2 regions of the Pseudoalteromonas issachenkonii genome follow, and region 1 is predicted to be linked to the other one. Evidence: predicted binding sites of a transcription regulator. Region 1 holds the regulator's gene; the other holds the start of a gene.
What was found. Region 1 encodes FliA, which starts transcription of late flagellar genes. Its sites were predicted from a motif close to CTAAAGNTNNNNNNNNNNNNGCCGATA; they were not measured.
Positions count from the first base shown of each region.

Region 1 (4,992 bases):
CCCTTTACTAATCGCAATCTTTTTAAGCTTTTCAGCATCCATACCGGCACCATCATCTTGGATGGTAAGTAGAATATGATCACCCTGTTGCGAAGCTGATAAAGTCACCGTACCTGTTCTAGGTTTACCCGATGCTTCACGAATATCGGGCATTTCAATACCATGGTCGACCGAGTTGCGAACCAAATGCACCAATGGATCGGCCAATGCTTCCACTAAATTTTTATCTAAATCGGTGTCTTCACCGACAAGTAATAAATTAATATCTTTTTTAAGTGTTCGTGCTAAGTCACGTACAACACGAGGAAAACGGCCAAATACTTTTTTAATTGGCTGCATTCGTGTTTGCATTACTGCACCTTGGATATCAGCAGTCACAACATCTAAGTTGGAAATAGCTTTACCCATAGCCTCGCTATCAGAATTAGTCGCCAAACTCACTAAGCGATTTCGCACAAGTACTAACTCGCCCACCATGTTCATTATTTGGTCTAGGCGTTTGGTATCAACACGTACTGTTGTTTCTGCCGGTGGAGGCGCTGCTTTTTTAGGCGGCGCAGCTTTAGCTGCTTGTGCCGCAGGAGCAGGCTTAGCTGGCTCTGGTTTAGGCTGTGGCTTAGCTGCAGCAACTGGTTCTGGCTTTTTAGCTGCCACTGGTTCTGGTTTACTTACAGGAGCCGGTGTTTCTATCGACTTAGGTGCACCTTTACCATGAAGTTCATCAAGTAACGCTTCAAACTCGTCGTCACTTATTTCATCATCGCCCGAGCTTTGCTCGTTACTTGGTGGAGCCACAGGGGCTGATGGTGTTTGTTGTGGTGTACTTGCGGTTGCTTGGCTCACTTCGCCAAAGCTGCCTACACCATGAAGTTCATCCAATAAGCTGTCAAACTCATCGTCAGTTATATCACCACTGACATCATTGTCACTTGATGATGATTGTTTTTCTTGTGGGGCTTGCCCTTTTCCATGAAGTTCATCAAGTAGGCTTTCGAATTCGTCTTCGGTTATTTCATCAATCTGAGACTCAGTACTGCTGCTATCTGGGCCGCTAAATAATTCATCAAAAGCAAACGGGTCTTCTTCAGCATCGTTGCTCGGTTGCTCTGCAACTGGTTCGGGCTCTACCGATGGGGTTTCGACAGGAGCTATATCTTCAACCACAGAATCGCCGGCAAGCTCTTCTGCTGTCGGTGGCTGTCCAAGTTTGTGAAGTACTGCAAGTAATTCTGGATCAGCAGGCTCTGGCTGGTCACGATTTTTAATCGTGGCAAACATTTCATTAATGGTATCCAGTGCTTGTAAAATCACATCCATTAATTCAGAGTTAACTGTTCTTACACCTTGGCGCAGTAAATCAAACACATTTTCAGCACCATGACATGCATCAACAAGCTCTGTCATAGCCAAAAAGCCAGCGCCACCCTTTACAGTGTGGAAACCGCGAAATATTGCGTTTAGTAGCTCAGTATCATCTGGGTTGTTTTCCAGTTCTACTAACTGTTCAGATAAAAGCTCAAGGATTTCTCCGGCCTCTACTAAAAAGTCTTGTAAAATATCTTCATCGACTTCAAAGCTCATGCAGTACTCTCCTATTAGAAGCCCAAACTTGATAATAGATCATCAACTTCATCTTGATCAGATACAACATCATTACGCGTTTCTTTATCAATAATAGGCCCTTCGGGACCTGCTAGTGTTTGTGCAACAATGGGATCTTCTATTTTTTCTGGTTGTTCAGTTGGTTCAACCTCACCACCTTGCGCTGCAAATGCAGTCAACAGGTGAATTAAACTTTCTTCAACTTCACGGACAAGTTCAATAACACGGCGAATAACCTGACCCGTTAAATCTTGATAGTCTTGAGCCATCAGCACATTAGTCATCAGCATTTGTAACTCATCGGTTTTGTGATGAGAACTGCTCATAAACTTATCAATACTATGACAAAGTGATTTAAACTCGCCAAGCTCTATTTCGCGGTTCATTAAACGATCCCACGTTGGCTTGATATCAGCTATTTCGTCAGCGATTTCTTGTGCTAATGGTAAGCTTGCTTCAACCGCATCCATTGTCTTATTGGCTGCGTTTTCTGTCATTTCCATGACATAGTTAAGGCGTTTTTTTGCGTCAGGGATGGCATCAGTGGTAATGTCTGTTAAACGCGTGTCTAACTCGAAACTTTTTAAAGCTTCGTGCAGTTGACGCGTCAACTTACCCACCTCAGCAAATAACTGTGATTGCTCTTGTGAAGCTGTTTCTAAAATTAACTGATTCGCTTTATCTTGCTCACCATTTTCTAAAAAAACAACTAACTGGCGAGCTTGTTCTAAAGTAATCTGAGGCGCAGCAGGTGCTGACATAAGCCTCTCCCTCTCATTAACCTAAGCGTTCGAACACTTTTTCTAATTTAGTTTTCAATGTACCTGCAGTAAATGGTTTAACAATATAACCATTAACACCTGCTTGGGCCGCAGCAATTATTTGTTCTTTTTTAGCTTCTGCTGTAACCATTAAAACAGGAATATGCTTTAATTTTTCATCAGCTCGAATTGCCCTCAAAAGATCAATACCTTGCATGCCTGGCATATTCCAATCTGTTACAACAAAATCAAACGCTTGATTTTGCAACATAGGCAAAGCAGTTGACCCGTCATCTGCTTCTTGAACATTGGTAAAACCTAAATCGCGCAACAGGTTTTTAATAATACGTCTCATTGTTGAGAAATCATCAACAACAAGAATTTTAATGTTTTTATCCAAAACATCCTCCAGTGAGGCCTGAACCTTTATTTACTTACTTCTAGTTTATCCAGTCATTGATTTTTGCTTTAAGCTTAATCATCGCCTGACCATGTATCTGACTTACACGCGATTCACTTACATCGAGTATATGCCCAATTTCTTTTAAATTCATCTCATCGTTATAGTACAAAGAAAGCACCATTGCATCTTTTTCCGGTAACGACTTTATTGCACTGAGTAAAGACTCATTAAACCGTTCATTTTTAACATTATTGAACGGTTTGTCTAGTGCTAAATCTTGGCCATGAGGTGTAATCACATCGTCATCTATACCAAGGTCTTCAATACCTAACACTTTACTTACATTTACATCGTTTAAAATATGATGGTACTCATTTAGCGAAATTTCAAGTTTTTCAGCAACTTCACTATCTTTAGGTTCACGGTTTAAACTGTTCTCAAGCGCAACAATAGTCTCTGCAACCAAACGGCTTTTTCTGTGAACTGAACGTGGAACCCAATCGCCTCGGCGCATTTCGTCTATCATCGCACCACGAATACGAATACCGGCAAAGGTTTCAAAGCTTGCGCCTTTGCTCGCATCAAAGTTTTTTGAAGCTTCAATTAAACCAATCATACCCGATTGAATTAAATCATCTAGCTGCACACTGGCCGGTAAACGAGCAATTAAATGGCACGCCACTTTTTTGACTAATGAGGCATGCTTTTCAACAATCATATTTAAATTTTGTGTTGACTGATATCCCATAGCTCTATTCACCGGTATTGTCATTGTTAGTTACTAACTAGTTTCTCAATGAAAAACTCTAAATGACCCGAGGCTTGACTAGGTGTTGGCCACTTAGCAATTTTTGTAGCCAGTGTTTTAAAAGCAATTGCAGCAGGCGACCCAGGAAAAACCTCAACAATTACTTTTTGGCGGCGCGTTGATTTGCGCATATTTTCATCATATGGAACCGTTGCAACCAACTCCATTGATATATCTAAAAATCGGTCGGTAACCTTTGAAAGTTTTGCAAACAATTCCTGCCCTTCGCGTAAACTACGCACCATATTGGCAACAATTTTAAATTTATAAACGCCGTGCTCACGGCTAAGTACTTTAATTAAAGCATAGGCATCGGTAATTGATGTAGGCTCATCACATACCACCACAACCACATCTTGCGCTGCGCGAGAAAAACTCAGCACCATATCGGAAATACCCGCAGCGGTATCAACAATTAAAATATCAAAGTCGGTGTTAAGTTCACTAAATGCACGAATAAGTCCAGCGAGCTCTGAGGGTGATAACTCAACCATACTTTGCGAACCCGATGTTGCAGGCACTATTTTTATGCCTGCGGGACCTTCGACTAAAATATCATCAAGTTCACATTCGCCCGATAAAACATGAGATAAATTACGCTCAACGCGCAGTCCAAGCATCACATCACAATTCGCTAATCCTAAATCAGCATCTAGTACAAGCACACGTTTGCCTTGTTGGCCTAACGCGATTGCCGTGTTAAGGGATACGTTCGTTTTACCCACTCCACCTTTGCCGCCGGTGACAGCGATAACTTTTACGCCGTTATTATTATTCTTGCTCATTTTGCGAAGGCCGCTTGCTTGATCTAAAACTGTGTTAATCATACATCTCTACTGTGCTCGACGCCACTGATTGGTGTCGTGATTGTTGTGCTTTTATTCTTTTTAAATACAATTGCTCAGCTTTTTTTACTAGTTTTTCGGCATTTGCCACTCTAATATCTTCTGGTACTCGCTGACCGTTAGTAAGATACCCTATTGGGAGACGATTTTGAATCGCAATACTAATAATCTCACCTAAACTCAATGACTCATCAAGTTTAGTAAAAATACATCCGCTTAGCTGTACTTTTTTAAAGTGCCTTACTGTTTCTTGTAATACATTAATTTGCGCCGTCGCACTTAATACTAAATAACTACGTATATCAACACGCTGATTACGCATCAAGGTGTTTAACTGCTCAGTTAAGCGTAAATCACGTTGACTCATTCCCGCTGTATCAATTAAGACTAGACGTTTATTTCGTAAATGGTATAAAACTTCTGCTAATTCATTTGCATCTTTAACTTGTTTAACGCCACAACCTATAATACGACCATACGTTGCTAGCTGCTCATAAGCACCAATACGGTAGGTATCGGTAGTAATAAGCGCTACTTTATCGGCACCGTATTTTTGTGCACCCAATGCTGCCA
Region 1 covers NZ_CP011030.1:2,434,778-2,439,769, forward strand. Annotated here, with positions in the region: gene PISS_RS11300 (chemotaxis protein CheA) at 1-1,581, opposite strand, end outside; gene PISS_RS11305 (protein phosphatase CheZ) at 1,596-2,363, opposite strand; gene cheY (chemotaxis response regulator CheY) at 2,380-2,763, opposite strand; gene PISS_RS11315 (RNA polymerase sigma factor FliA) at 2,804-3,514, opposite strand; gene PISS_RS11320 (MinD/ParA family ATP-binding protein) at 3,541-4,401, opposite strand; gene flhF (flagellar biosynthesis GTPase FlhF) at 4,394-4,992, opposite strand, start outside.

Region 2 (4,992 bases), 420 kb from region 1:
ATGATCAAAACGACACCAAGTGGCCAAGACTTAGAGCAACAATTAGACAACATTCTTTCTTTTGTAACGCAACCAAGCGATGCAAATCTCCCTGCGAGCTCTAAAAACACCGATCAAGACACATTAAATAAAGCCCTTTATTACCTTAAAAATGAACAAGGCGCCTTAGCCGCAAAATGGATGCGTTTGGCAGCAATGGCAGGAAATTATCGCGCGCAGTTTTATTTAGGGCTGTTTTTTATAAAAGGACAAGGTGTGCCGCAAAGTGTATTTCATGGTGCTGCGTGGCTTAGCTTAGCCGGTAGTCAAGGCTATGAACCTGCCATAGAAGCAATGAGCGATATACGAAAACATATTAGTACCAAACGACTTAAAGATGCTCAATGCTACGCAGCCAGCCTGTATGAACAAATTCACCAGTTACAATTCTCACATTTGATCCCCTCTAGTAGCGAAAAATAATTTCACTGCCCTAAAACTCATTTCATCTGTAAATTAATTAAGCGTTTATAGCCAAAACAAGCACGCTTAATTAATTTAAACTACTGTATACCCCCTGTTCATCTGTATTTATTTGCTCCCAGCCTTAAAATTAATTCTGTGGGCATTAACTTTCAATAAAAATTAAACCATTGTTATATATAGATTATTTATATATTTATAGTAACTGTCGCGTTTTAAGATGAATAACTGTACAAAAAAATAGCAAAAAACACTTGCACCAAACAACTGTATAAACTACTGTATGAATGTACTGTATAAAAACCCAGTGAGTGAGAAGATTATGTTACAGCCAATTACCGTAAGAACAGTTAAAAGCTATCAACAAGATGACCAATCAGATTGTGTTAACGTTGTACAAATTGAAGATGAAATTTCAGCAACGTTTGAGTTATTAAAAGTATTACACCAATACAACAGCCTAAACGCATGGACACTGTTAATAGCACCAGATAACGTACCGAGCAAAGCGCTACTTGATTCATGCTCAATTGATACCAGTAAATTACTGGTTATTCGTCAAAAGCATTTAGTTAATTTAGAGTATGTTTTAAGTTCTGCACTTCACAATGGAAATTTTGCCGCGGTGATCACCTGGACTGACATAATAAATAACCAACAACTGTCGCAGTTATCATTAAACTTGAGCCATACGCGCACTAAGTTGTATTGCTTTAGCAAAAAAAGCGCTCACCCTGAGATTTCACTTACGCAATAAGCTTGATAAACTAGCGTTTTAATACACAGTACATTTATCATGACTTCTAACGCCCTATTATGTTTTTGTGGCAGTCAGCAACCTTATGCTGATTGCTGCGAGCCTTTTCATTTAAAAACCAAACAGCCACACACACCAGAGCAACTTATGCGTGCACGCTACAGTGCTTATGCTGTTAAAAACGCGGTTTTTGTTCGTGAAAGTTATGCAAAAGAAAAACAAGCTGAAAATTCAATTTCAGAAATTAAAGATTTTGCAAATAGTTGCCGTTTTATAAACTTAACCGTATTAGACTCTGGTTATAATGATGAAACAGGATTTGTTACATTTAAAGCTCACTACTTTTATCAAGATTTATATTGCGAGTTGGCAGAAAATTCAAGGTTTATTAAAGAAGATGGACAATGGCGATACCTTGATGGTGAGATTACACCGGTTGCCGATATTAAAGTAAAGCGCAATGATACGTGCCCTTGCGGCAGTAATAAAAAGTATAAAAAGTGTCATAGTGTATAAATAACAGCTACAAAAAATGGGCCACAAGGCCCATTTTCAAAAACTACACTAAACGCAAATTAGCGTTTTACTCGCCATCATCTTCATCGAGGTCTTGACGCTGTGCAGGTCTTGCTAAAATCTCTAAGTAAAAAGAAGTTAAACCTTGCTTTTCAATTTCACTGATGTGATTGTTAATTTCAGCAACGTGAACCACTTGGGCTTCTTCAGCCGTGTTACCAAACTTACAATCAAATGCCCAGTAGTCGGCATCAACAGGTAAAGTTTTATTACGTTCTCTTTTCAAATATTTTTTCACTTCATGCTTTGCAGCATCAACCATACGAGGGTATTTGATTTTCTCATGATTCAGCGTGAATGTTTTCTTCATTACGTTCCTAATTACCTTGGTTTAATGATAATGGCATTTAATGTCATACCATTTGCGCCATTATAGCAATTGCATTTAAATTTTGGATGCTTTTTTTATATTAAATCAGTTATTAAAATAAAGCACCTATAAAACCAATAGTTACTTACTACTATAAACACAGTTTATTACAATCAAATGGCATGTATAAAGCAGCAATTGAACACATATAATTAGGCACTAAACAAATGTAATGGCTGGTGGATAGCTTCATTTTGTAAATCATCATAAAATGCCACCGCATCCATTTGAGGGTTTGATAACTCGGTGTTGGTATTTTGAATTCGTCGACGTACCGCTAATTCACAGTTATCAATGACAGTCAGTGGAATGTGGTTTTTATCATCACGAATATTAAATGGCTCAGGCTTTAAGCACTGAGTTAACTTTATATCACTCATCCCTACAGCGCTTCCCATTTTTGCTAAAAGCTCTGTGTTATTTTTACCAATTAACATATTAAAGGTATCTGGCGCTAATGGCTGCTTTGGACCTGCGCCAAATTGTTTACGCAGAGCATTTTCATCAGCTTGATCATGCTTAGTGTCACTTTTGGGTAGGTGGAATTCACTAAAATCGAGTGCATCGTGAGAGAGCATTGCTAATAAAAGTGCAAACTCGCCTCGGCGGTTTTCGTGCACACTTTCGTTAAGCCTCGTTTTTAACTGGCTCTCCGTGATTAACAAATCACCAATCTGCATAGACTTTAGCCTATTTAACTAATTAATAAGTATTTATCGGCTAAATTTGAATTTTCTTTAGCTTTTTTCTTTACTTAAATAAGAAGTTTGCTATTATCTGCCGCGTTGCATTGGAGGGGTTCCCGAGCGGCCAAAGGGATCAGACTGTAAATCTGACGGCTCAGCCTTCGCTGGTTCGAATCCAGCTCCCTCCACCACTTTTCTTAGGCTAAGTTAAGTGGGGCCAAATGCAATAACAATTAGTGTGGAGGGGTTCCCGAGCGGCCAAAGGGATCAGACTGTAAATCTGACGGCTCAGCCTTCGCTGGTTCGAATCCAGCTCCCTCCACCACTTCTCTTCTCTACCTTATTTCTTTTTATTCAAATACCCACTGTAAACTCATACCATGATTGTTTAACCAGTTACTTGCTTGTTTATAATCTGAATAAAATAATCCCACACGTTGCCAAAATTGAGCGCTGTGATTTAAATATTTTAAATGTGCTAATTCATGAACAATCACGTAGTCAATAACCCATGTCGGTGCACTTGCCAAGTGTAAGTTGAAGGTTAGTTCACGCCTGCGATTACAACTACCCCAGCGACGTTTATACAATTGAATACGAATATTACTCGGTAGCTTTTCACCCATCAGCTGACAATAATCGTTAACTCGCATTTCAATATAGCTTTCTAATTTCTCATGCAAAAACTGCTCTAGCAAACTTTGATACATTTGCGTTTGATGCTTTACACGTGAAGAAATACTCAGTAACAGCGTTTGGCTTTCATTGTGCTGCTGCCATTGAGTGCGTACTGCGTTTTCAAATTGCACATTAACAGCTTCATTAAATAATTTAATACTCTGGGTTTTGAGTGGAAACTGTCGTGTATCGGCTTGAATTTGTTGCTTATGTAACTGAGCATCAATCCAGTCCTGTTTACTTAACAGCCATTCATTAATTTGTGTTTTCGTTACAAAATGGGGCGCATATACCGTAAGCTCACGTTGTGCGACTTTGATAGCCACTGTTTTTCTTCGCTTACTACGCTTTAAAGTGTAATCCAACAATGAATGCTGCCTATTTATAATTAACCACTGGGTTTTATTTTACCTTGTACCATAACGGCTAATCTATAAATAATCCCTACTAAATGCCATTTTAATAACAATGGATTTAGTGCTACTCAATAAATAGTATGGTTTAGAGCTTAAAACACTTACGTTACTTTTGTAATTTATAACTCAATACCTTGTGATTATTATTGTATTTTATATTAGACTGAATTTAAGAGTTATTATGTGAATGATTGATGTTAGCTAATTTTTTTATAAACGAACCAGATCCAAGCCTAATTATTAATGGTGTATACGACCCAAGTTTAGTGACACTATCTATACTCACCGCAATTTTTGCAGCTTATTTTTCTTTGCACGTTATCGATTTAGCAAATAATACACATTTTAAATCTTATCGAAAGTTAGCCAATATAACCGCAGCCTTAGTCCTTGCCGGAGGGGTCTGGAGCATGCACTTTATTGCTATGCTGGCATTTTCTTTGTGCACTACAATTGAATACGATCCCACACTCACTTTTGTGTCGTTTATACCGGCTTTACTGGCATGTACCATTGCTTTTTCTTGTTTGAAAACATATAGCTCTAAGCCTCGTATTATCAATTTAATTCTAAGCTCTCTTTTATTTGGCGCGGGTGTTGGCACCATGCATTACAGCGGTATGGCCGCGATGCAATTAAGTCCTTTACTTCGTTATGATCCAATATGGTTTGGCGCTTCAATTGTTGTTGCAGTGCTGCTGTCTTTTATAAGTCTCTATACACGTTTTCATTTACCAGCACACTTTAAAAAATTAACGCCTGTGCATAATCGTATTATTTGTGCCCTTATTCTTGGCCTTGCCGTGGCTGGTATGCATTATATGGGCATGGCTGCTACGCGATTTATTGCAACAAGCCCGATAATTAACGAGCAAACAAACCAATCACATCTAACCTTTATTGCTATTAGTGTGTCGTTCGCCACGCTTTTATTAACAGCGGTGGTTGTGATCATCAATGGCATGATCCGTTACAGAATGCTGTTGGGGAAAAAATCAGCTGAAGAGTCTCGCCTTGATGCTATTTTATCAACTGCCATTGACGGCA
Region 2 covers NZ_CP011030.1:2,013,907-2,018,898, forward strand. Annotated here, with positions in the region: gene PISS_RS09230 (SEL1-like repeat protein) at 1-462, shown strand; gene PISS_RS09235 (SulA-like leucine-rich domain-containing protein) at 785-1,219, shown strand; gene PISS_RS09240 (YchJ family protein) at 1,259-1,735, shown strand; gene PISS_RS09245 (DUF6172 family protein) at 1,803-2,105, opposite strand; gene PISS_RS09250 (VC2046/SO_2500 family protein) at 2,318-2,845, opposite strand; tRNA gene PISS_RS09255 (tRNA-Tyr) at 2,958-3,042, shown strand; tRNA gene PISS_RS09260 (tRNA-Tyr) at 3,092-3,176, shown strand; gene PISS_RS09265 (M48 family metallopeptidase) at 3,202-3,894, opposite strand; gene PISS_RS09270 (PAS domain S-box protein) at 4,140-4,992, shown strand, end outside.
Region 2: a site for FliA is predicted at 2,880-2,906, ahead of PISS_RS09250 (VC2046/SO_2500 family protein). Genes of this name have one in related genera too.